Regions from separate parts of the Saccharopolyspora sp. NPDC002376 genome, predicted to be linked through region 2. Evidence: riboswitches for the same ligand, from Rfam matches in the RefSeq annotation. Region 2 holds a riboswitch; the other holds the start of a gene.
What was found. Region 2 has a riboswitch for S-adenosylmethionine ahead of ACWCO2_RS10390 (aminotransferase class V-fold PLP-dependent enzyme). Riboswitches for the same ligand answer to the same signal wherever they lie in the genome.

Region 1: another riboswitch for S-adenosylmethionine. It lies ahead of thrC (threonine synthase); the one in region 2 lies ahead of ACWCO2_RS10390 (aminotransferase class V-fold PLP-dependent enzyme).

Annotation. Positions count from the first base shown of each region.
Region 1 covers NZ_JBSFBZ010000027.1:79,800-90,002, reverse strand. Annotated here, with positions in the region: gene ACWCO2_RS19510 (ComEC/Rec2 family competence protein) at 1-2,181, shown strand, start outside; gene thrC (threonine synthase) at 2,260-3,525, opposite strand; SAM riboswitch class I at 3,538-3,671, opposite strand; gene holA (DNA polymerase III subunit delta) at 3,768-4,754, shown strand; gene rpsT (30S ribosomal protein S20) at 4,901-5,161, opposite strand; gene ACWCO2_RS19490 (TSUP family transporter) at 5,364-6,170, shown strand; gene ACWCO2_RS19485 (EamA family transporter) at 6,751-7,506, shown strand; gene ACWCO2_RS19480 (VOC family protein) at 7,803-8,183, shown strand; gene ACWCO2_RS19475 (adenosine deaminase) at 8,221-9,204, opposite strand; gene lepA (translation elongation factor 4) at 9,471-10,203, shown strand, end outside.
Region 2 covers NZ_JBSFBZ010000011.1:76-10,278, forward strand. Annotated here, with positions in the region: gene ACWCO2_RS10390 (aminotransferase class V-fold PLP-dependent enzyme) at 32-1,369, opposite strand; SAM riboswitch class IV at 1,408-1,523, opposite strand; gene ileS (isoleucine--tRNA ligase) at 1,657-4,812, opposite strand; gene ACWCO2_RS10400 (hypothetical protein) at 5,122-5,541, opposite strand; gene wag31 (DivIVA-like cell division protein Wag31) at 5,630-6,460, opposite strand; gene ACWCO2_RS10410 (YggT family protein) at 6,508-6,792, opposite strand; gene ACWCO2_RS10415 (cell division protein SepF) at 6,812-7,438, opposite strand; gene ACWCO2_RS10420 (YggS family pyridoxal phosphate-dependent enzyme) at 7,509-8,243, opposite strand; gene pgeF (peptidoglycan editing factor PgeF) at 8,240-8,959, opposite strand; gene ftsZ (cell division protein FtsZ) at 9,094-10,203, opposite strand, start outside.

The DNA.
Region 1 (10,203 bases), on a different contig from region 2:
GCGCTGGTGGTCCTGCTGCTGGCAGGTGTCGCCGCGGCCGGGATGGCGGTCCGGAGCTATCGCGTCGAGCACCACCCGGTGCACCAGGCGGCTCAGCACGGCGAGCGGCTGACAGCGCGGGTGACTTTGACCAGCGCGCCGATCCCGTTGCGGGGACCGGCTTTCGGGGCACAGCGAGCGCAGGACCGAGCCTTGGTCCGGGCCACTTTGGAGACTGCCGACGTCGCGGGTCAGCGCGTGCTGGCTGGTGGATCAGTGGTGCTGCTGGTGCCGACCGAGCAGTGGCGCGAGCTCATCGCCGGGCAGCAGGTGACGGTCCGGGGCAAGGCTGCACCACCGCGGTCGGGAGAGCTCACCGTCGCGGCGATGCAGGTGTTCGGAGCGCCCACCGAGGTCACTTCGCCCCCGGGTTGGCAGCGCGTAGCGGCGGACCTGCGGGACGGGCTGCGCAGCACGGCTTCAGCCGAGCTGAGTCCGGCTGCGGCTGGACTGCTGCCCGGTCTGGTCGTCGGCGACACCAGAGCTCTGCCGCCCGAGGTGGAGCAGGACTTCGAAACGGCAGGTCTCACGCACCTCATGGCGGTGTCGGGTGCCAACTTGGCGATCGTGTGCGGCGCAGTGCTCGTGGTCCTGCACTTGATCGGCGCGGGACCGGTGCTGTCGGCAGCGGGGGCGGGTGCGGCTCTCATCGGGTTCGTCGTGCTGGCAGGTCCGGAACCGAGCGTGCTGCGAGCGGCGGCGATGGGAGCGATCACCCTGCTGGCGCTGGTCCTGGGCAGACGGCGTTCGGCACTGCCGGTGCTGTCGGCGAGCGTGATCGGCTTGCTGCTGCTGTTACCGGAACTGGCCACGAGCCCGGGGTTCGCCCTGTCGGTCGCGGCTACGGCCGGGCTGGTGCTGCTGGCCCCGACGTGGGCGGCGGCTCTGCGTGATCGCGGTGTTCCGATCGGCGTGGCGGAGGCCATCGCGGTTCCGCTGGCGGCGCACGTCGTCACCGCTCCGCTGATCGCGGCGCTGTCCGGGACCGTCAGCCTGGTCGCGGTGCCGGCGAATCTGCTGGCAGGTCCGGTCGTCGCACCGGCGACCGTCTTCGGGGTGCTGGCAACGATGATCGCGCCGTTCTCCGGATGGCTGGCCGGCGTGTTCTGCTGGTTGGCCGCGCCGGAGCTGGAATGGCTGGTGCTGATCGCTGACCGCGCGGCAGCTGTGCCCGGCGGATCGTTCGACTGGCTGCCCGGCACCGCCGGTGGTCTGCTGCTGGCGGGGCTAGTCGTCGTCGGCCTGATCTTGTTGCGCGGCAAGCGGTTCCGAGTTCTGGCATCGGTGGCGCTGCTGCTCGTGGTGCTCGTGCTGGTGCCGGTGCGCAGCGCTGTGTCCGGCTGGCCGGTTCCCGGCTGGAGCATGGTGGCTTGCGATGTCGGGCAGGGAGATGGGCTGGTGCTCGCCACCGGGCGGCCGGAGGAGGCCGTGGTGGTTGACACCGGGCCGGACCTCGAACGGTCTGCGGCGTGCCTGGACCGGCTGGGGGTGCGTCGGATTCCGCTGGCCGTGCTGACGCACCTGCACGCCGATCACGTCAGCGGACTCACCGGGTTGTTGGGCAAGTTCTCGGTCGGTGCGGTGGCGGTGGGGCCACTGCGGGAACCAGCGTGGGCGATGAAGGAGGTGGTGCGAGATACCCGTGCGCATCGGGTTCCGGTCGTGCAGATGCAGTCCGGGCAGCGGGCGAGCTGGCCTGGCCTGGTGCTCGACGTGCTGGCCCCGGATCCGGCGCTGGCCCGGACGCAAACGGCGGAGGACGCCAACGACGCCTCGATCGTGCTGCGGGCCATCACCCCGGCCGGAAGACTGCTGCTCACCGGCGACATCGAGCTCCCGTCCCAGGGGAGACTGCTCTCGTCAGGGCTGGACCTGCGAGCTGATGTGCTCAAGGTGCCGCACCACGGATCCCGTTACACCACACCCGGTTTCCTGCACGCGGTGCGACCGAGAGCGGCGTTGATCAGCGTCGGCGACGGCAACAGCTACGGGCACCCGAGCCCGTTCGTGGTGGACACGCTCACCCGCGCAGGTACGAGAGTCCTGCGCACCGACCAGGAAGGAGACATCGCGATCCTGCCGGGCCCACAAGGTCCACGACACGTGTCACGAGGAGATCCGCTGCGCGCGGTCGACCGCTGAACCTCAGTCCGCTGTGGACGGACAAGAACGCGGTGCCACCGGATTCCCAGCGGCACCGCGCACTTTCCGGGACGAGGGTTACAGCCCCAGAGCCTGGTTGACGGCCTCGGTCGTCGGCGCGACGGTGGCCTTCGGGCCGATCTGGTCCTGGACCGCGTCCAGGGTCTTCAGACCGTCACCGGTGATCAGCAGGACAGTCTCGGCGTCCGGGTCGATCTTGCCGTTCTCGATCAGCTTCTTCGCGGTGGCCACGGTGACCCCACCAGCGGTCTCGGCGAAGATGCCCTCGGTGCGGGCCAGCAGGCGGATGCCCGCGCGCACCTCGTCGTCGGTGACGTCCTCGATGGCGCCGTTGGTCTTGCGGACGATGTCCAGCACGTACGGGCCGTCGGCGGGCGCGCCGATGGCCAGCGAGCGGGCAATGGTGTCCGGACGCACCGGCTGCACCACGTCCTGCCCGTTCTTGTACGCGGAGGACACCGGGGAGCAGCCGGAGGCCTGCGCACCGAAGATCCGCACCGGGCTCGGCTCGACCAGACCGGTCTCGCCGAGCTCGTTGAATCCCTTGTGGACCTTGGTCAGCTGCGAGCCGGAGGCGATCGGCACCACGATCTGCTCGGGGATGCGCCAACCGAGCTGCTCGGCGACCTCGAAGGCGAGCGTCTTGGAGCCCTCCGAGTAGTAGGGCCGGACGTTGACGTTGACGAACGCCCAGTCCTCGTGCTCACCGGCCAGCTCGGTGGCCAGGCGGTTGACGTCGTCGTAGTTGCCGTCGACGGCGAGCAGCGAGCCGTCGTAGACCGCGCTCATCAGGATCTTGGCGCGCTCAAGGGTTTTGGGCACCAGCACGACCGAGTCCCAGCCGGCGCGGGCGGCGGCCGCGGCCACCGCGTTGGCCAGGTTGCCGGTCGACGGGCAGGCCAGCACCTTGAAGCCGAACTCGCGGGCGGCGGCCAGCGCGACCGCGACCACGCGGTCCTTGAACGAGTGGGTGGGGTTGCCGGTGTCGTCCTTGATCCAGATCCGCTTGACGCCCAACGCCTTCGCGAGGTTGTCGGCGCGGATCAGGCGGGTACAGCCGGGGTCGGTGTTCGGGTGCTCCTCGACGTTGGAGGGCACCGGCAGCAGCTGCTTGTACCGCCAGATCGACCGGGGGCCGGCTTCGATGTCCTCGCGGCGCAGTCGCGGGAAGTCGTAGGCGACTTCCAGGGGGGAGAAATCTTCGAGCGAAACGAATTCGGGGGCCAGCGGCTGCCGGTGTCCTTCTTCCTTGGACACCAGTTCGACGGCGTTGCCCAGGTCGAAGGTCTTGGTTCCGTTCTGGGCGCGGACGGCAGCAGTCATCGCGAGGTCCTCTCCTCATCTATCCCGCGGACGGGTCGGAATTGGCACCGCTTTCGCCGGTGACCTCGCGGAAGAAGACACGATTCGCCGGACGAACGGTTGCCGGGGCTTCATCGGGCCGTTCCCTCTGCCCCTCTGGATGAGCTATTCGGTTGTGGCGGCCACGCTAATGGATCCCGCGCAAGTCTGGCCAGGCCGATCCAGATGGCGGGATCGTCGCGGGTGCGTGGGACGATGCGGGCATGAGCTCACCGGCCGTGGTCAACGATCCGCTGCACCTGGTTCTCGGCGACGAGGAACTGCTGGTGGAACGCGCGCTCTGGGCGGCGGTCGGAGCGGCCCGAGCGGCGGACCCGGAGGCCGAGCTGCGCCGCGTGAAGGTGAGCGAACTCACCCCTCCTGAGCTGGCCGAAATGCTCAGCCCGTCGCTGTTCGCGGAGGGTCGGGTGCTGGCGGTGGAATCGGCGCAGGACGCGGGCAAGGAGATCGCCGAAGCCCTGCTCTCCCACGTCAAACAACCCGTCGACGGTGTGACGCTGGTGATCGTGCACACCGGTGGTGGGCGGTCCAAGTACGCCAAGGAACTGCCCAACGCGCTGAAAAAGCTGGGCGCGCGGGTCACCGAGTGCAACAAGATCACCAAACCCGCCGAGCGGGAAGCGTTCGTCCGCGACGAGATCCGCCGCGCGGGCGGAAAGGCGGACGCGGCTGCGGTGTCCGCGCTGATCGAAACCGTCGGCTCGGACCTGCGTGAGCTCTCCGCAGCAGCGACCCAGCTGGTCGCCGACACCGGCGGAAAGGTCGACGAGACCGCGGTCCGCCGCTACCACCGGGGACGTGCCGAGGTCACCGGCTTCGCGGTCGCGGAGAAGGCCGTGACAGGGGACCGGGCAGCCGCACTGGAGGCCCTGCGCTGGGCGGTGCAGCTCGGTGTTCCGCACGTGCTGATCGCTGACGCGCTGGCGGACTCGGTCCGCACCATCGGCCGCGTCGCCGCAGCCGGCGGCCGAAACGACCCGTTCCGCCTGGCTGGCGAACTCGGCATGCCCGCCTGGAAGGTCAAGAAGGCGCAGTCCCAGTCCAGGGGCTGGAACCCCAAGAGCCTCGCAGCCGCCCTCCAAGCAGTCGCCGAGGTCAACGCCGGAGTTAAGGGCATGGCCGCAGACCCCACGTACGCCCTGGAACGAACAGTCCTACGCCTCGTCGAACTCCGAAACCAACGCGCGTAAGCACGAACTGGCATAAATGAAGTTGGGCACCCGCGGTCCAAGCGGACACTGAGATTCCGCCCGCTACCCGCACCGCCACGAAAACCGGCTACAGGAAAGCAAAAGGCCCCTTCCCGAGCGGGAAGGGGCCTCAGCTAAACCGAAGCTCAGAGCTCGTTGACGCGCTTCGCCAGGGCGGACTTCTTGTTCGCAGCCTGGTTGCGGTGCAGGACGCCCTTGCTGGTGGCCTTGTCCAGCTCACGGCTGGCGGCCCGCTGCAGCTCGATGGCCTTGTCCTTGTCGCCGGCGGCAGCGGCCTCGCGGAACTTGCGGATCGCGGTCTTCAACGAGGACTTCACGGCCTTGTTGCGCTGCCGGTTCTTCTCGTTGGTCTTGATCCGCTTCATCTGGGACTTGATGTTGGCCACTGTTCGCCTCTTTCTCGTCTGTCGAATCGATCGTGCCGCGCTTCATCGGCCCTGCCCAGGGGCAGGTTTCCTCCACGGCGGAACGCCGCACGGCACGGTCGACCATGTTAACAGCCTCGACCTGGGCGGATGTCGGCCGGGCGGGGCGAGAGCGATCACATAGCCTCGGAACTGGCCCCACCAGACCATAGGGTCGATCCTCGTGCTGGACGCCCTGAATTGGCCTGGTTTCGCTGATCTCTCGCTCGCCGGTCTGCTCTTCCTCTGCGCAGCGGCGTTCCTCGCCGGAGCCGTCGACGCGATCGTCGGCGGTGGCGGTCTGATCCAGCTGCCCGCGATGCTGCTGCTCATGCCCGGTGGTGAGGTGATCTACTCGCTGGCCACCAACAAGGTCGCGTCGATCGCCGGCACCGCCGCGGCTGCCCGCACCTACGCCAAGCGCACCCCGATCGACTGGCGCGCCGCGCTGTCGATGGCGCTGGTGGCACTGCTGGGTTCGTTGGGTGGCGCGATGCTGGCCAACGCGCTGCCCTCGCACGTCCTCAACATCATCGTGCTCGTCGCCCTGGTCGCCGTGGGCCTCTACACCTGGCGCAAGCCCGATCTCGGTTCGGTGGACGCGCCGCGCTTCGAGCGTCGCGCGCAGCTGCTGGTGATGCTCACGGGCGGTGCGATGATCGGTTTCTGGGACGGCATCGCCGGTCCGGGCACCGGCTCGTTCCTGGTGTTCCTGCTGGTCGGGCTGGTCGGTTTCGCGTTCCTCACGGCCTCGGCCACCGCGAAGGTCGTCAACGTGGCGACCAACATCGGTGCCCTGATCTTCTTCATCCCAGCGGGCAAGGTGCTGTGGGGGCTGGGAATCCTGATGGCGCTGAGCAACGTCGCGGGCAGTGTCCTCGGCGCGATGCTGGCCGCCCGGCGCGGATCCGGTTTCGTGCGCCGGGTCTTCCTGACGGTGGTCGTCGGCCTCGTGATCAGCCTCGGCTGGAAGCTGGCCGCTGGGGTTTAAGTGCCTTTTTTGATCCTTTGCTTTTGATGCGCCGAAGGCGCAGAGCCCGCCCTCGGCGCTGGCACCGCCGAGGGTTCTCAGCATTCGCCTGGCGAGGACGGCCGTGACGCCGTGTACATAAGTCAGGGCACCCGCAGTCCAGGTGGACGCTGAGGTTCCGCTACCCGCACCGCCACGCAAAACGAGTTCAAAAGCAGGTTCTAAGACCCGTGAGTGTTCGCAAGAACCACCGCCACTCGCGTGAACAGGCGTGCCACGTGCCACAACATCGTTCAACCCCAACCCCTGAGCGGCGTAGCATGACCGCTGGTTGTGCCTAGGGTTCCGCTCCCGTTCCGACGCAACACCACAACCAGGAGTGTGGAGGTCAGGTCCGAGCGGCACCGACGATCGCGGAACGGGAGCGATCGCACATCTGACGGGACAAAAGCCTGGAGGAACCCGGATGCTGCGCGCCCGCGCGGCACGGAGAGGGTTCCATGGGACTGGTCGCCGTCCTGCTCGTCGTCGCCGCTGCGTTCGCCCACGCGGGCTGGAACTTCTTCGCCAAGCGCGCGGGATCGGCCGGCGCCGGATTCGTGTGGCTGACCGCGGCCTGCTCAGCCGTCCTGTACTTACCGGTCGCCACTGGTGTGCTGATCTGGAGCGGCGCGCCGCCATTGGGCTGTTGGGCGTGCTGGTCAGCGCTGTCGTGCACCTGGCTTACTTCCTGCTGCTGCAGCGCGGCTACGCGGTCGGTGACATGTCGGTGGTGTACCCCCTGGCCAGGGGGACCGGGCCGATGCTGGCGATGCTGATCGCGATCCTGGTGCTGGGTGAACGCCCCAGCTGGCTCTGCGCTGCTGGTGGGTTGCTGGTCATCGCCGGAGTGCTCGTGATCGGACTGTCCGACGGCTTGCCGCGCTCCGGCGCGAGCCTGGCCGGGGTCGGATTCGGGGTCCTGACCGGTGCGCTGATCGCGGTCTACACGGTGTGGGACGCCTACGCGGTGACCGGCCTGGCGCTGTCCCCGCTGCTGTACGACTGGGCGAACAACTTCGCCAGGTCGATCCTGCTCTCCCCGTACGCCGCCCGCCGCCGCACCCAGATCGCCGAGGTCTGGCGCGAGCACCGGGCCCCGGTGCTCGCGGTGGCGCTGCTGTCGCCGCTGGCCTACATCCTCGTCCTGTTCGCGATGCAGCTCGCCCCGGTCAGCCTGGTCGCCCCAGCCCGAGAGCTGAGCATCGTCATCGCAGGCCTGCTGGCCTGGCGCCTCCTGGGCGAATCCCAACCGGGCCGCCGCATGACGGGAGCCCTCGTGGTCCTCACCGGAGTAGTCCTCCTCGGCATCGTCTAGACGTCCAGTTCAGCGGCGACCGCTCCGTGCACGCCGGATTCGCACAGCCTGCGGTATCTGGTGGTCACGGCCGCGTGGAACACCGCGTTTCGGGCCAACTCCGGAGTGACCCGACACGGTGTGTCGATGGAAGAGGTCGAGCAGGCGTTCCTCAACACACCGAGAATTGGGCGGAACAAGCGAAGTAGAGCTGCGGGCCCTGCTTCGTCGGGCAGAGCGTTTGGTGGATCCGGCGCTTCGCGATCGTCGGGCGAGCTGAAGCGGCAGGTCGCCGTTTGGGCCGGTAGAAACGGGGCATGGATGTCTTGGCCAGCCGGTTGATCCTCCGGCCTCGGGACTGGGACCGGGCCGTGCGGTTCTACCGGGACGTGCTCGGGTTGGCGATCGCTCGGGAGTTCCCCGGTGGCATGGTGTTCTTCCTCGGCCAGGGGTTGCTGGAAGTTTCCGGCAGCGGTGGGCCGGGGCCGAGCCCGGACCAGGTGCTCTGGCTGCAGGTGCGCGACGTCCGGGCGGAGTTCGAGCAGCTGCGCGAGAAGGGTGTCACCGTGCTGGCCGAGCCCGCGCGGCAGCCCTGGGGCTTGGACGAGGCGTGGATCGCCGACCCGGACGGCATGCGGATCGTGCTGGTGGAGATCCCATCGGACCACCCGCTGCGCGTAGACGTCCGCAACCTCTGAAGCGCCCGCCTCCGGAAACCGGAGACGGGCGCGTTCATCACTGGATCTCGGCGATCAGCGCGGCGCGCTCCTCCTCGGGGAGGAAGGACGCGCGGAACGAGTCGGCGGCGAACTGGCGCAGCACCGAGTCGTCGAGCTTGAGAGCTTCCTGCAGCACGACGAAGTTCTCGCCGACGTAGCCGCCGAAGTAGGACGGGTCGTCGGAGTTGATCGTCACCAGCACCCCGGCGTCGAGCAGTCGCGGCAGCGGGTGCTGGGACAGTTCCGGCACGCAGCGCAGGCGGACGTTCGACAGCGGGCACACCGTCAGCGGCGTGCGGTCGTTGGCCAGTCGCTTGAGCAGCGCGTCGTCCTCCACCGACCGGATGCCGTGGTCCACGCGCTCCACGCCGAGCACGTCGATGGCCTGCCAGACGTAGTCCGCCGGGCCTTCTTCGCCAGCGTGCGCGACCAAGTGCAGGCCGGCGTCGCGGGCGCGGGTGAACACCGGCTCGAACAGCTGCGGCGGGTGGCCGACCTCAGCGGAGTCCAGGCCAATGCCGTCGATCTGCTCGAGGTGCGGCTGCAGCGTTTCCCAGGTCTCCAGTGCCTCCTGCGGTCCCTTGTCGCGCAGGAAGCACGCGATGAGCCGGGTGGAGATGCCGAAGCGCTCCTTGCTGTTGCGCAGCGACTCGGTCAGCCCGGACACCACCTCCGACAGCGGGACGCCGCGCGAGACGTGGGCCTGCGGGTCGAAGAAGATCTCCGCGTGGCGCACGCCCTGCTCGCGGGCCTTCGCCAGGTAGGCGTCGGTGAGGTCGGTGAAGTCCTGCGCGGTGCGCAGCACCACCATCGCCAGGTAGTAGAGGTCGAGGAAGGACTGCAGATCGTCGAAGACGTACCGGTGGCGCAGGTCGTCCACGGTCTCGAAGGGCAGCGCCACGCCGTTGCGCCGGGCAAGGCTGAACACCAGCTCCGGCTCCATGGTGCCCTCGATGTGCAGGTGCAGTTCGGCCTTGGGCAGGGTCAAGCCCAACGACATCTGGCAGTCCTCCAAAGTCGGTGTCCGGCGGTGTTGCCGGGCGTCAACGGTAGCCACCGGGCGGCGCGGGCTCGGCACCGGCGAACCAGCGGGTGACCGAAAGCGCGATCTGGGACGAACCGGGAGAAACCGTGCATCCGGCCAGCTCAGCGCAGTGCGCACGGTGGTCGCGTCGGGGATGACCCGGAGTTGGGCATCGAGCACTTGGCGTGTCATGGGACGATGGGGTGAATCCCGCACCAGTCGACATCCGCGAGGAACACTGAGTGAGCAGTTACGCCGACACCACGTTCACGCCCCCGGAGCGGATCCGGAACTTCTGCATCATCGCGCACATCGACCACGGCAAGTCGACGCTGGCCGACCGCATGCTGCAGCTGACCGGCGTGCTGGGAGAACGCGCGTACCGGGCCCAGTACCTCGACCGGATGGACATCGAGCGGGAGCGCGGTATCACGATCAAGGCGCAGAACGTGCGCCTGCCGTGGAACACCGACGGTGTCGACCACGTGCTGCACATGATCGACACCCCCGGTCACGTCGACTTCACCTACGAGGTCAGCCGGTCGCTGGCCGCGTGTGAAGGCGCGGTCCTGCTGGTCGACGCCGCGCAGGGCATCGAGGCGCAGACCCTCGCCAACCTGTACCTGGCGATGGAGCACGAGCTGCAGATCATCCCGGTGCTCAACAAGATCGACCTGCCCGCTGCGGAACCGGACAAGTACGCCGCGGAGCTGGCGCACATCATCGGCTGCGAGCCGGAGGACGTGCTGCGCGTGTCGGCCAAGACCGGCGAGGGCGTCGAAGCGGTGCTGGATGCGGTCGTGCAGCAGATCCCGCAGCCGCAGGGCGAGGCTGACTCCCCGCCGCGCGCGATGATCTTCGACTCGGTCTACGACACCTACCGCGGCGTGGTCACCTACATCCGAGTGGTGGACGGCAAGATCACCCCGCGGCAGCGGATCCGGATGATGTCCACCGGCGCCACCCACGAGCTGC
Region 2 (10,203 bases):
ATTCCACTGAGATCACCTCAATGAAATCGCGTCAGGGGAGGAAGTCCGGGAGGGGGCGCGGGTCGTCGGCCGGAGTCCAGCGGCCGTCGACCTGCTCGTAGCGCCAGGTCGGGCCTTCGGCGACGAGCTCGTGCACGGCGTCCACCAGGCGGTCGACGTGTTCAGCCGTGGTGCCCAGGCCGATGCTCACACGCACTGCGCGGTCCGCGTCCGAGCCCGCTCGCGACAGAAGTCGTTTAGTCGCCAGGTGGGCGCAGAACAGGCCGTCGCGGACGCCGATGCCGTGCTCGGCCGACAGCGCAGCGGCGAGCAATCCCGGGTCCTGGCCGTCGATGGTGAAGCTCACGACGCCGACGCGCTCGTGGTCGGCATCGAACAGGCACAGCTCGCGCAGTCCCGGCACCTCGCTCAGCCCAGCGCGCAACCGGCGCAGCAGCGCCTCCTCGTGCTCGACGACGTTGACCCATTCCGCCGAGATCGTCTCGCAGGCCTTGGCCAGCGCATGCACGCCGACGGTGTTCGGCGAGCCGGCCTCGTGCCGCTCCTCGCCGGTGTTCCAGCTGACCGCGCGCTCGTTCACCTTCCGCGTCGCGCCGCCACCGGCCAGGTACGGATCCGCGGCGTTGAGCCAGTCCGCGCGTCCGATCAGCGCGCCCGCACCGAACGGCGCGTACAGCTTGTGACCGGAGATCGCGACGTAGTCGATGTCGAGCTCACCGATCCGCACTGGGCGGTGCGGGGCTAGCTGCGCGGCGTCGAGCACGGTTCGCGCGCCTCGACGACGGGCCACCCGGGCGAGTTCGGCGACCGGCCACAGCTCACCGGTGACGTTCGAGGCCCCGGTGATCACCGCCAGCCGCGGCCCCTCCGGGCATTCCGCCAACGCGGCGTCCAGCGCGGCGACTGCGTCGGCCGGAGTCGCGGGAGCCTCGATCCGCCGCACCCGCGGACCGGTCCAGGGCAGCAGCGCGGCGTGGTGCTCGGTGTCGAAGACGACGACGGAGGTACCGCGCGGCAAGGCTCCTGCCAGCAGGTTCAACGCGTCGGTGGTGTTGCGGGTGAAGATCACCGAGTCGGCGCGGCGGGCCCCGACGAAGTCCCGCAGGACGTCCCGCGCCCCTTCGTAGACCCTGGTGCACACCTGCGAGGCGAAGCCGGCCCCACGGTGCACGCTGGCGTACCACGGAAGCAGCTGGTCAACGGCGGCCCGGACGCTGTTCAGACAAGGTGCGCTGGCGCCGTGATCGAGGTTGGCATAACCGATGCACTCCCCGGTGACCAGCGGAACGCTCAGCTCGTTTCCCACGACCGCGGGCACGCGGCTGTCCACAGTGGATTGCTTCGGGATTCGGACAGCGGCAGACGTCATGACGCCCTCCAAGGGCCTCATCGGACCCTCCCAGGAGGGGTCCGCGCTTGCCGGATCGCCCTGCGCGACCGGCCAGGTCCTCACCCGGGGCACCCCACCGCGGTTGGAGGGTTGCCGGCCAGCAAGCCGGGGCTACGCGCTGGCACTCATGACCTTCGAAACAGCACCATAGGAAAAGCCCGCACAGCGGGCAACACCCGTTCCCGAGACGTGGGAGCGTTCTGCGTCACACCGCCCGCGGGGTCCGGGTGGCACCGGACGAACCGGCGCCACCCGAACACTGCAGGTCAGGCGCGGGTGACGGACACCTTGATCTCGGTCCCGTCGCCGACCGCGCCGGTGAAGCCGTCGGCCACGTCACCGGACTCGACCGCGTTGGCGAGGGTCTCGGCCGCGATGAACTCGCGGTGCGCCGCCACCGCCGACAGCACCTCCTCCGGCGCCGAAACGGTCACCATGATCCGGTCGGAGACCTCGAAGTCGGCGTCCTTGCGAGCCTGCTGGACGACGCGGACCGCGTCGCGGGCCACGCCCTCGGCGGCCAGTTCCGGGGTCACCTCGGTGTCCAGCACGACCAGGCCCAGGCCCGCGGGCAGCGCCGAAGCCGCGCCGGAGTCGGTGGACACCAGCTGCTCGCTGAACTCGTTGTCCTGCAGCTCGATCCCGGCCGCGACGACCGCGCCGCCAGGGGTGCGGCTCCACTCGCCGGCCTTGACCGCCTTGATGACCTTCTGCACCTCGCGGCCCAAGCGCGGACCGGCCGCCCGCGCGTTCACCGCGATCTCGAAGTGGCCGTGCGCGGCCACGTCGGTGGTCAGCTCCAGCTCCTTGACGTTGATCTCGTCGCGGATCAGGTCGGCGAACGGACGCAGGGCCTCCGCCTGCTCCGTGGCGACCACGAGCTTGGCCAGCGGCAGCCGCACGCGCAGCCTGTTGGCCTTGCGCAGCGCCGACGCCGAGGAGCACACCTGGCGGACCTGGTCCATCGCGGTGACCAGCGCCGCGTCCGCGGGCAGCTCGTCGACCAGCGGCCAGTCGGCCAGGTGCACCGAGCGCCCACCGGTCAGCCCGCGCCACACCGCCTCCGCGGTCAGCGGCAGCATCGGCGCCACCACCCGGCTGGTCACCTCCAGCACGGTGTGCAGGGTGTCGATGGCGTCGCGGTCACCGGCCCAGAAGCGGTCGCGGGAACGCCGCACGTACCAGTTGGTCAGGACCTCCAGGAAGTCCCGGACGGTGTTGCACGCACCGGCCAGGTCGAGGGAGTCCATCGCGGCCTGCACGTCACCGACCAGCTCGTGGGTCTTGGCCAGGACGTAGCGGTCCAGCACGTGCTGACTGTCCACCCTGGACTCGCCGGTGACGCCCTCGGCGTTGGCGTACAGCGCCAGGAAGTACCAGGAGTTCCACAGCGGCAGCACCGCCTGGCGCACCGCGTCCCGGATGCCCTGCTCGGTGACCACCAGGTCGCCTCCGCGCAGGATCGGGCTGGCCATCAGGAACCAGCGCATCGCGTCCGAGCCGTCGCGGTCGAAGACCTCGTTGACGTCCGGGTAGTTGCGCTTGGACTTCGACATCTTCTGCTTGTCGTCGCCCAGCACGATGCCGTGGGCCACCACGTTGGTGAACGCCGGGCGGTCGAACAGCGCCGTCGCCAGCACGTGCAGCAGGTAGAACCAGCCGCGGGTCTGCCCGTTGTACTCGACGATGAAGTCGCCCGGGTAGTGGTGCTCGAACCACTCGGAGTTCTCGAACGGGTAGTGCACCTGCGCGAACGGCATCGAGCCGGACTCGAACCAGCAGTCCAGCACCTCCGGCACCCGGCGCATGGTCGACTTGCCGGTCGGGTCGTCCGGGTTGGGCCGGGTCAGTTCGTCGATCTGCGGGCGGTGCAGGTCCTCCGGCCGCACGCCGAAGTCGCGCTCCAGCTCGTCCAGCGAGCCGTAGACGTCGGTGCGCGGGTAGTTCGGGTCGTCGGAGACCCACACCGGGATCGGCGAACCCCAGTACCGGTTGCGCGAGATGTTCCAGTCGCGGGCGTTCTCCAGCCACTTGCCGAACTGGCCGTCCCGGATGTGCTCCGGCACCCAGTTGATCTGCTTGTTGAGCTCGACCATCCGGTCCTTGAACTTGCTGACCGCCACGAACCAGGACGACACCGCCCGCTGGATCAGCGCGTTGTCGCAGCGCCAGCAGTGCGGGTACGGGTGGTCGTAGGTCTCGTGCCGCAGCAGCAGACCCTTGTCCTTGAGGTCGCGGGCGATCTGCTTGTTGGCCTCGAAGACCTGCAGACCCTCGTACGGCGGCACCTCGGCGGTGAACTTGCCGTGCGCGTCGACCGGAACCACCGGCTCGATGCCCGCGGCGTCGGTGACGACCTTGTCATCCTCACCGAAGGCCGGCGCGATGTGCACCAGCCCGGTGCCGTCCTCGGTGGTCACGTAGTCGGCGGCGAGCACCTGGTGGGCGTTCTCGCGGCCGACGAAGAAGTCGAACGGCGGCTGGTACTTCGTGCCCAGCAGTTCGCTGCCCTTGAACCGCTCCACGACGTGCTCGGCGACGTCCTCGCCGAGCTCCCGCGCGTAGGCGCTCAGCCGAGCCTCGGCCAGCACGTACCGCTCCGAGCTGTTGGCCGGCGCGACGAGCACGTAGTCGACCTCGGGGTGCACCGCGGCGGCGAGGTTGGACGGCAGGGTCCACGGCGTGGTCGTCCATGCCAGGGCCAGCGCGCCGTCGTAGGCCTTGCCCGGAGCGTTGAGGCGCAGGCCGATCGTCACCGCCGGGTCCTGCCGCTGGCGGTAGACGTCGTCCATCTTGGTTTCGGTGTTGGCCAGCGGCGTCTCGCAGCGCCAGCAGTACCAGAGCACCCGGAAGCCCTCGTAGACCAGACCCTTGTCCCACAGGGTCTTGAAGGCCCACATGACGCTTTCCATGTAGTCCAGGTCGAGTGTCTTGTAGTCGTTGGAGAAGTCCACCCACCGCGCCTGCCGGGTGACGTAGTTCTCCCATTCCTCGGTGTAGCGAAGCACCGAGGTGCGGCAGGCGTCGTTGAACTCGGCCACGCCCATCGTCTCGATCTCGGACTTCGAGGTGATGCCGAGCTGCTTCTCCGCCTCCACCTCGGCGGGCAGACCGTGGCAGTCCCAGCCGAACCGGCGCTCGACCCGGCGACCGCGCATCGTCTGGTAGCGCGGCACCACGTCCTTGACGTAGCCGGTCAGCAGGTGCCCGTAGTGCGGCAGGCCGTTGGCGAACGGCGGGCCGTCGTAGAAGACGAACTCGTTGGCACCGTTGGTCCCGGCCTCTCGGGCCTCGACCGAGGCCCGGAAGGTGTCGTCGCTCGCCCAGAAATCCAGCACCTGGCGCTCGATGTCCGGGAACGCGGGCTGGGCAGCCACGCCGCGCTCACCGGCGTCGCCGAACTGAACCTTGGGATATGACATCGCGGATGCGCTCCTCGCGGTGTGTGTCGTTGCCGCCGCACGGTCACCGATGACTCGGTGCCCACACGGGGACGACACCTCGTGCGCATGCTCCGCACGAGATCCGCGGTACCACCCCGCTTGCCGCCGACGAACGTCGACGACCACTCGTTGCCAGCTGTGACGGGCTGGACCCGTCCGGTTCTACTGAGGTGCCACGGGCACCCGTTCTTCCGGAGGCTCCCCGGTGATGGCCGGATCATCGCCTGGTCGTTCCAGCGTACCGGTCCCCCGCCACCGGTTTTCACCGGTCCGACATCCGCCCGGTTACTAGCGGCGGACCTCGGCGGCGATCGTGGCGTTGGGGGCGCAGAGGGCGCAGGGCGTGAAGCCCAGTTCTCGCGCCTCGCGCAAGGTCAGCTCGATCGTCTTGCGGGAACCGATCCACTCGCAGGTGCGGACGTGGTAGCGCGGCCGTTCGTCGATCACCAGGACCTTAGCGTCCGGTCGCGCGACCTCGGAGGCGTTGCTGCGCTCCTCCGCCGGCTCCTCGCCGACGTCGGCGAACGGCGGTTCGGCCGTCTCCTGCTTCGCCGCCCGGCGCCGCCGCACCCGGTCCGCCGCCAGCAGACCGACCGCGACCGCGCTGGCCAGCGCCGACAGCCACGCCAGCTCGGCCTCGCCGCCGACGACGGCGCCGACCAGCACACCAGCGGCCAGCAGGACCAGCAGCAGCACGACCAACAGCACGCGACCTCACACCTCTCGCGACACGGCCCCGGACGCACACCAGCGGCGACGGGCACTCCACCCGTCGCCGCTGATGCGGACAGTTCCGTCAGCCAGCCTCGGCGGCACGTGCGCCGAAGCTGTAGCTGGCCTGCTGACCCGAGCGGCTGCTGCCGCTCTCGGCCGGCGCGGCCGAACCCCGGTCCTGCAGTTCGCGAAGCTGCGACTCCAGGTACGTCTGCAGTCGAGTGCGGTACTCGCGCTCGAACGTGCGCAGGGTTTCGATCTTCTTCTCGAGGGCGTTCTTCTCCGACGTGATGTTGCCCATCACCTCGGCGTGCTTGCGCTGCGCGTCGCGCTCCAGGTTGGCGGCCTTCTCGCGGGCCTGCCGCTCCAACGTCTCGGCCCGGGTCCGGGCGTCGTTGAGCATCGTCTCGGCACGGGTCCGGGACTCGTTGACCATGCTGTCGGACTTCGAGCGCGCTTCCGAGAGCAGCTGCTCGGACTTCGTCCGCGCTTCGGCCAGCATGCCGTCGGCCTCGGCCTTGGCCTCACCGGTCAGCCGGTCGGCCATCTCCTGCGCCAGGCCCAGCACCTTGGCGGCCTGCACGTGATGGTCACCGCCGGGCGAGGTCTGCTCGGCAGCGGACGGCGCCGGAACCGGGGTGAGCCGGCGCGGTTCCTCCGTCGGTGGGGCCGGGGTCGAGGAAGCGGATGCCGCCTGGGTGCGGGCGTCCTCCAAGTCGACCTGCGCGGTCTGCAGCTGGGACTCCAGCTGCTCGACCTGGCTGCGCAGATCGTTGTTCTCCTCCACCAGCCGGGCAAGCTCGGCTTCAACCAGGTCGAGGAATGCATCCACCTCGTCCTCGTTGTAGCCCCGCTTACCGATCGGAGGTTTGCTGAACGCGACGTTATGCACGTCGGCGGGGGTCAAGCCCACAAGATCACCTCACGCACTCCTCGGCTGCGGGTAGCCCGGGTTCCCCGTCACCCGGGCTGCACCAGTCGCATCAGTATGAACACGACCAGCAGCAGCACCATAATCGATAGGTCCAGTCCGACGCCGCCGATCCGGACCGTCGGAATCACCCGACGCACCAACTTTACGGGTGGGTCGGTCACTGTGTAGATGCTCTCCAACGCGATTGCAACCCCCCCAACGGGCCGCCAATCGCGAGCGAACACTCGAACGAGTTCGATCACAATACGGGCCGTGAGCAGGAGCCAGAAGAAGAACAGAACGTAAAACAGGACGATCTGCACCGGGTTCACGCTTCAACTGTGCCACCACTCACCCGTAGTTGAAAAAGGCACCCTCGGCGAGCCGCCTCTTGTCCTCGGCCGCAACGTCCACGTTGGGCGGTGAGAGCAAGAACACGCGGTTGGTGACCTTCTCGATCGAGCCCCGGAGGGCGAACGCCAACCCAGCGGCGAAGTCGACCAGGCGCTTCGCGTCGGCCTCCTCCATCTCGGTCAGGTTCATGATCACCGGCGTGCCGTCCCGGTATTGCTCGCCGATCGTACGGGCCTCGCTGTAGCTGCGAGGATGCAGGGTTGTGATCTTGCTCAAGTTGAACAGGGAACCGGTGTCGGTGACCGCCCGCAGCTGCGAGACGTTCTCCCGCGACTGACCGGTGGGCAGCGAGCTGCGCGCCGGAGCCTCCGCCGACCACTGCCGACGCGGACGCGGCGCCGGGTCCCGGAACTCCTCGATGAAGTCCGGCTCGGCATCGGGCTCCGACTGGTATCCGCCGCGGGTGCCGACACGACGTCGTCCGCCCCGCTCAACGGGGCCGTCGTAGGTGTCGCGATCGGACTCGGCGTACCGGTCGCGATAGCCGACCTCGTCGTCGTACTCGTCGACCTCGTCGGCCGGAACCATGCCGAAGTAGGCCTTCAACTTGTGCAAAGCGCTCATCGGCATGCCCTTCCTCTTGCGACTCCTAGCACCGAGCACGAGGCGGCCGTCCGACCCCCCGATCCTGCAGCTACGGCGAGGTTAACTGCCGCCCGCCGAGCAACGCGGTTCCGACACGCACCCGGGTCGAGCCGTGGGCAACCGCACTTTCCAGGTCGCCGGACATCCCCGCCGACACCTCGACAGCTTCGGGGTGATCTCCCCGCAACCGCTCGGAGATCTTGGAAAGTGTGCCAAAGGCCACATCGGGATCGCCACCCAGGGGAGCGACCGCCATCACACCGCGCAGTCGAAGATCACTCGTCAGTGTGATCATATCTGCCAACTCCGGGACCTCGTCGGGTCGGCAACCCCCGCGACCCTCCGACTCGTCCAGGCTGACCTGCAAAAACACGTCCAACGGGTGTGTTCGATCACCCGCTTCGAGGGCGTTCGAGGTCGCCCGGCTCAAGGCCTCGATCAGCCGCGCGCTGTCCACCGACTCGACCACGTCGGCCCAGCGGACCACGGCTCGCGCCTTGTTCCGCTGCAACTGGCCGACCATGTGCCAGCGCACCGCCGCGGACGGGCGCAGCTCGTCGAACTCGGTGACCTTGCCGCGCGCTTCCTGCTCGCGGTTCTCCGCGAACTCGGTGAGCCCCAGATCGGCCAGCAGCGCCGCGTCCGAGGCCGGGAAGGTCTTCGTCACGGCCAGGAGCTCGACCTCGTCCGGCTGACGTCCAGCGGCGAGGCACGCCCGGTCGACCCGGTCACGCACCTCGAGCAGCGATTCAGCCAGTTCCTGCCTACGCAGTTCCTCGCTCACTCGGCGTCCTCCGGCTCGGCCCAGATCACCGCGGCGAACCGCCCCGTGCGCCCGTTGTCGCGGCGGTGGCTGTACAGCTCCGGCGACTCCATCGTGCAGCGCGGATCCACGCCGATCTTGGCGATGCCGGCGGCGGCCAGCTGCTCCCAGAGCCCGGCGCGCAGGTCGAGCCCCGGTGTGCCCTTGCGGGTCTTACACGCGCTGCCGGGCAGGTGCTCCTCCACGTCGGCCTGCATGTTGGCGGGCACCTCGTAGCACTCACCGCAGGCGGCAGGTCCGAGCAGCGCCTCGATGCGGTCGAGCTTGGCGCCCGCCTGCTGCATCGCCTTGAGGGCCGCCACGACTACTCCCACGCGCGCGCCGACCCGTCCGGCGTGCACCGCCGAAACGACACCGGTCTCCGAGTCGCCGAGCAGCACCGGCACGCAGTCCGCGGTGAGCACCGCGAGCGCCAGGTTCGGCTCAGCGGTCACCAACGCGTCGGTGGCCTCCACCGGCTCGGACTGCGGGCCGTCGACGACGGTCGCGGTGCGGCCGTGGATCTGCTCCATCCACACCAGGCGGTCCTCGGGCAGGCCGATGCCGTCGGCCAGCTTGCGCTGGTTCGCGGCCAGCGCCGCCGGGTCGTCGCCGACGCGACCCCCGAGGTTGAACGAATCGAACGGCGGCTTGGAACTGCCGCCCTCCCGCGTGGTGATCACGCGCCGGATCCGCACTGCTGCTCAGCCTCCCCTAAACATGAATCGACACCGGGAGCGGAGTGCTCCCGGTGTCGATTCTCGCCCATGCGCCGCCGCATCGGACGGTGCGTCCACTCCGGCCTAGCGTTTCGGCTTGATCAGCTGTGCGCTCATCGGCGCATGAACGGCGGTATGTCGACGTCGTCGTCGCTGTCGTCGTTCACCGGCACGGCGCGGTTGTTCAGCCCAGCACCGGACCGTGTCGAGGTGCCGCCGTGCGTCGGAAAGCCGCTCGTGCCCCGCGTCGTCGGCACCGAGATGCCCTGCTGGGCCGTCGAGGAACCGTCGCTGCCGAACAGCCCAGACCGCTGGCCGATGTCCGGACGCTGGCGCACCGGCTCCGGCTCGGCCTGCGCCGGGGTCTCCGGCTGCTGGACCGGCTGCGCGGGCTGGGCCGCCTGCTGGACCGGCTGCGCGGGCTGGGTGACCTGCTGCGGCTCCGGGGCCGCGACCGGCGGCTGAGCCGGGGTCGGCGCGGGAGCCGGGGTGGCCTCCACCCGGGTCTCGACGACCTGGGCCGGGACCGACTTCTCGGTGCTCGCCACCGGTTCGGCGTCCTCGGTGCGGCCGCCGACCTTGGTCGGCTCGAGCTTCTTGTGCGTCGGCGTGCCGGCGTCGAAGCCCGCGGCGATCACCGTCACCCGCACCTCGTCACCGAGCGAGTCGTCGATGACCGTACCGAAGATGATGTTGGCCTCGGGGTGCGCGGACTCCTGGACCAGCGATGCCGACTCGTTGATCTCGAACAGACCGAGGTCGGAACCACCTGCTATGGCCAGCAGAACGCCGTGCGCGCCCTCCATGGACGCTTCCAGCAGCGGCGAGTTGATCGCCTTCTGCGCGGCCTGCACGGCTCTGCCCTCACCGGCGGCTGCACCGATGCCCATCAGCGCGCTGCCCGCACCGGACATGACGCTCTTGACGTCGGCGAAGTCGAGGTTGATCAGACCGGGCGTCGTGATCAGGTCGGTGATGCCCTGGACACCGGAGAGCAGCACCTCGTCGGCGGAGCGGAAGGCGTCCATCAGGCTCACGCCGATGTCGCCGAGCTGCAGCAGCCGGTCGTTCGGAATGACGATCAGCGTGTCGCAGCACTCGCGGAGCTCCTTGATGCCCTGCTCTGCCTGAGCCGCGCGGCGCTTGCCCTCGAAGGTGAACGGTCGCGTGACCACACCGATGGTCAGCGCGCCGAGCTTGCGCGCGATCGAAGCGACGACCGG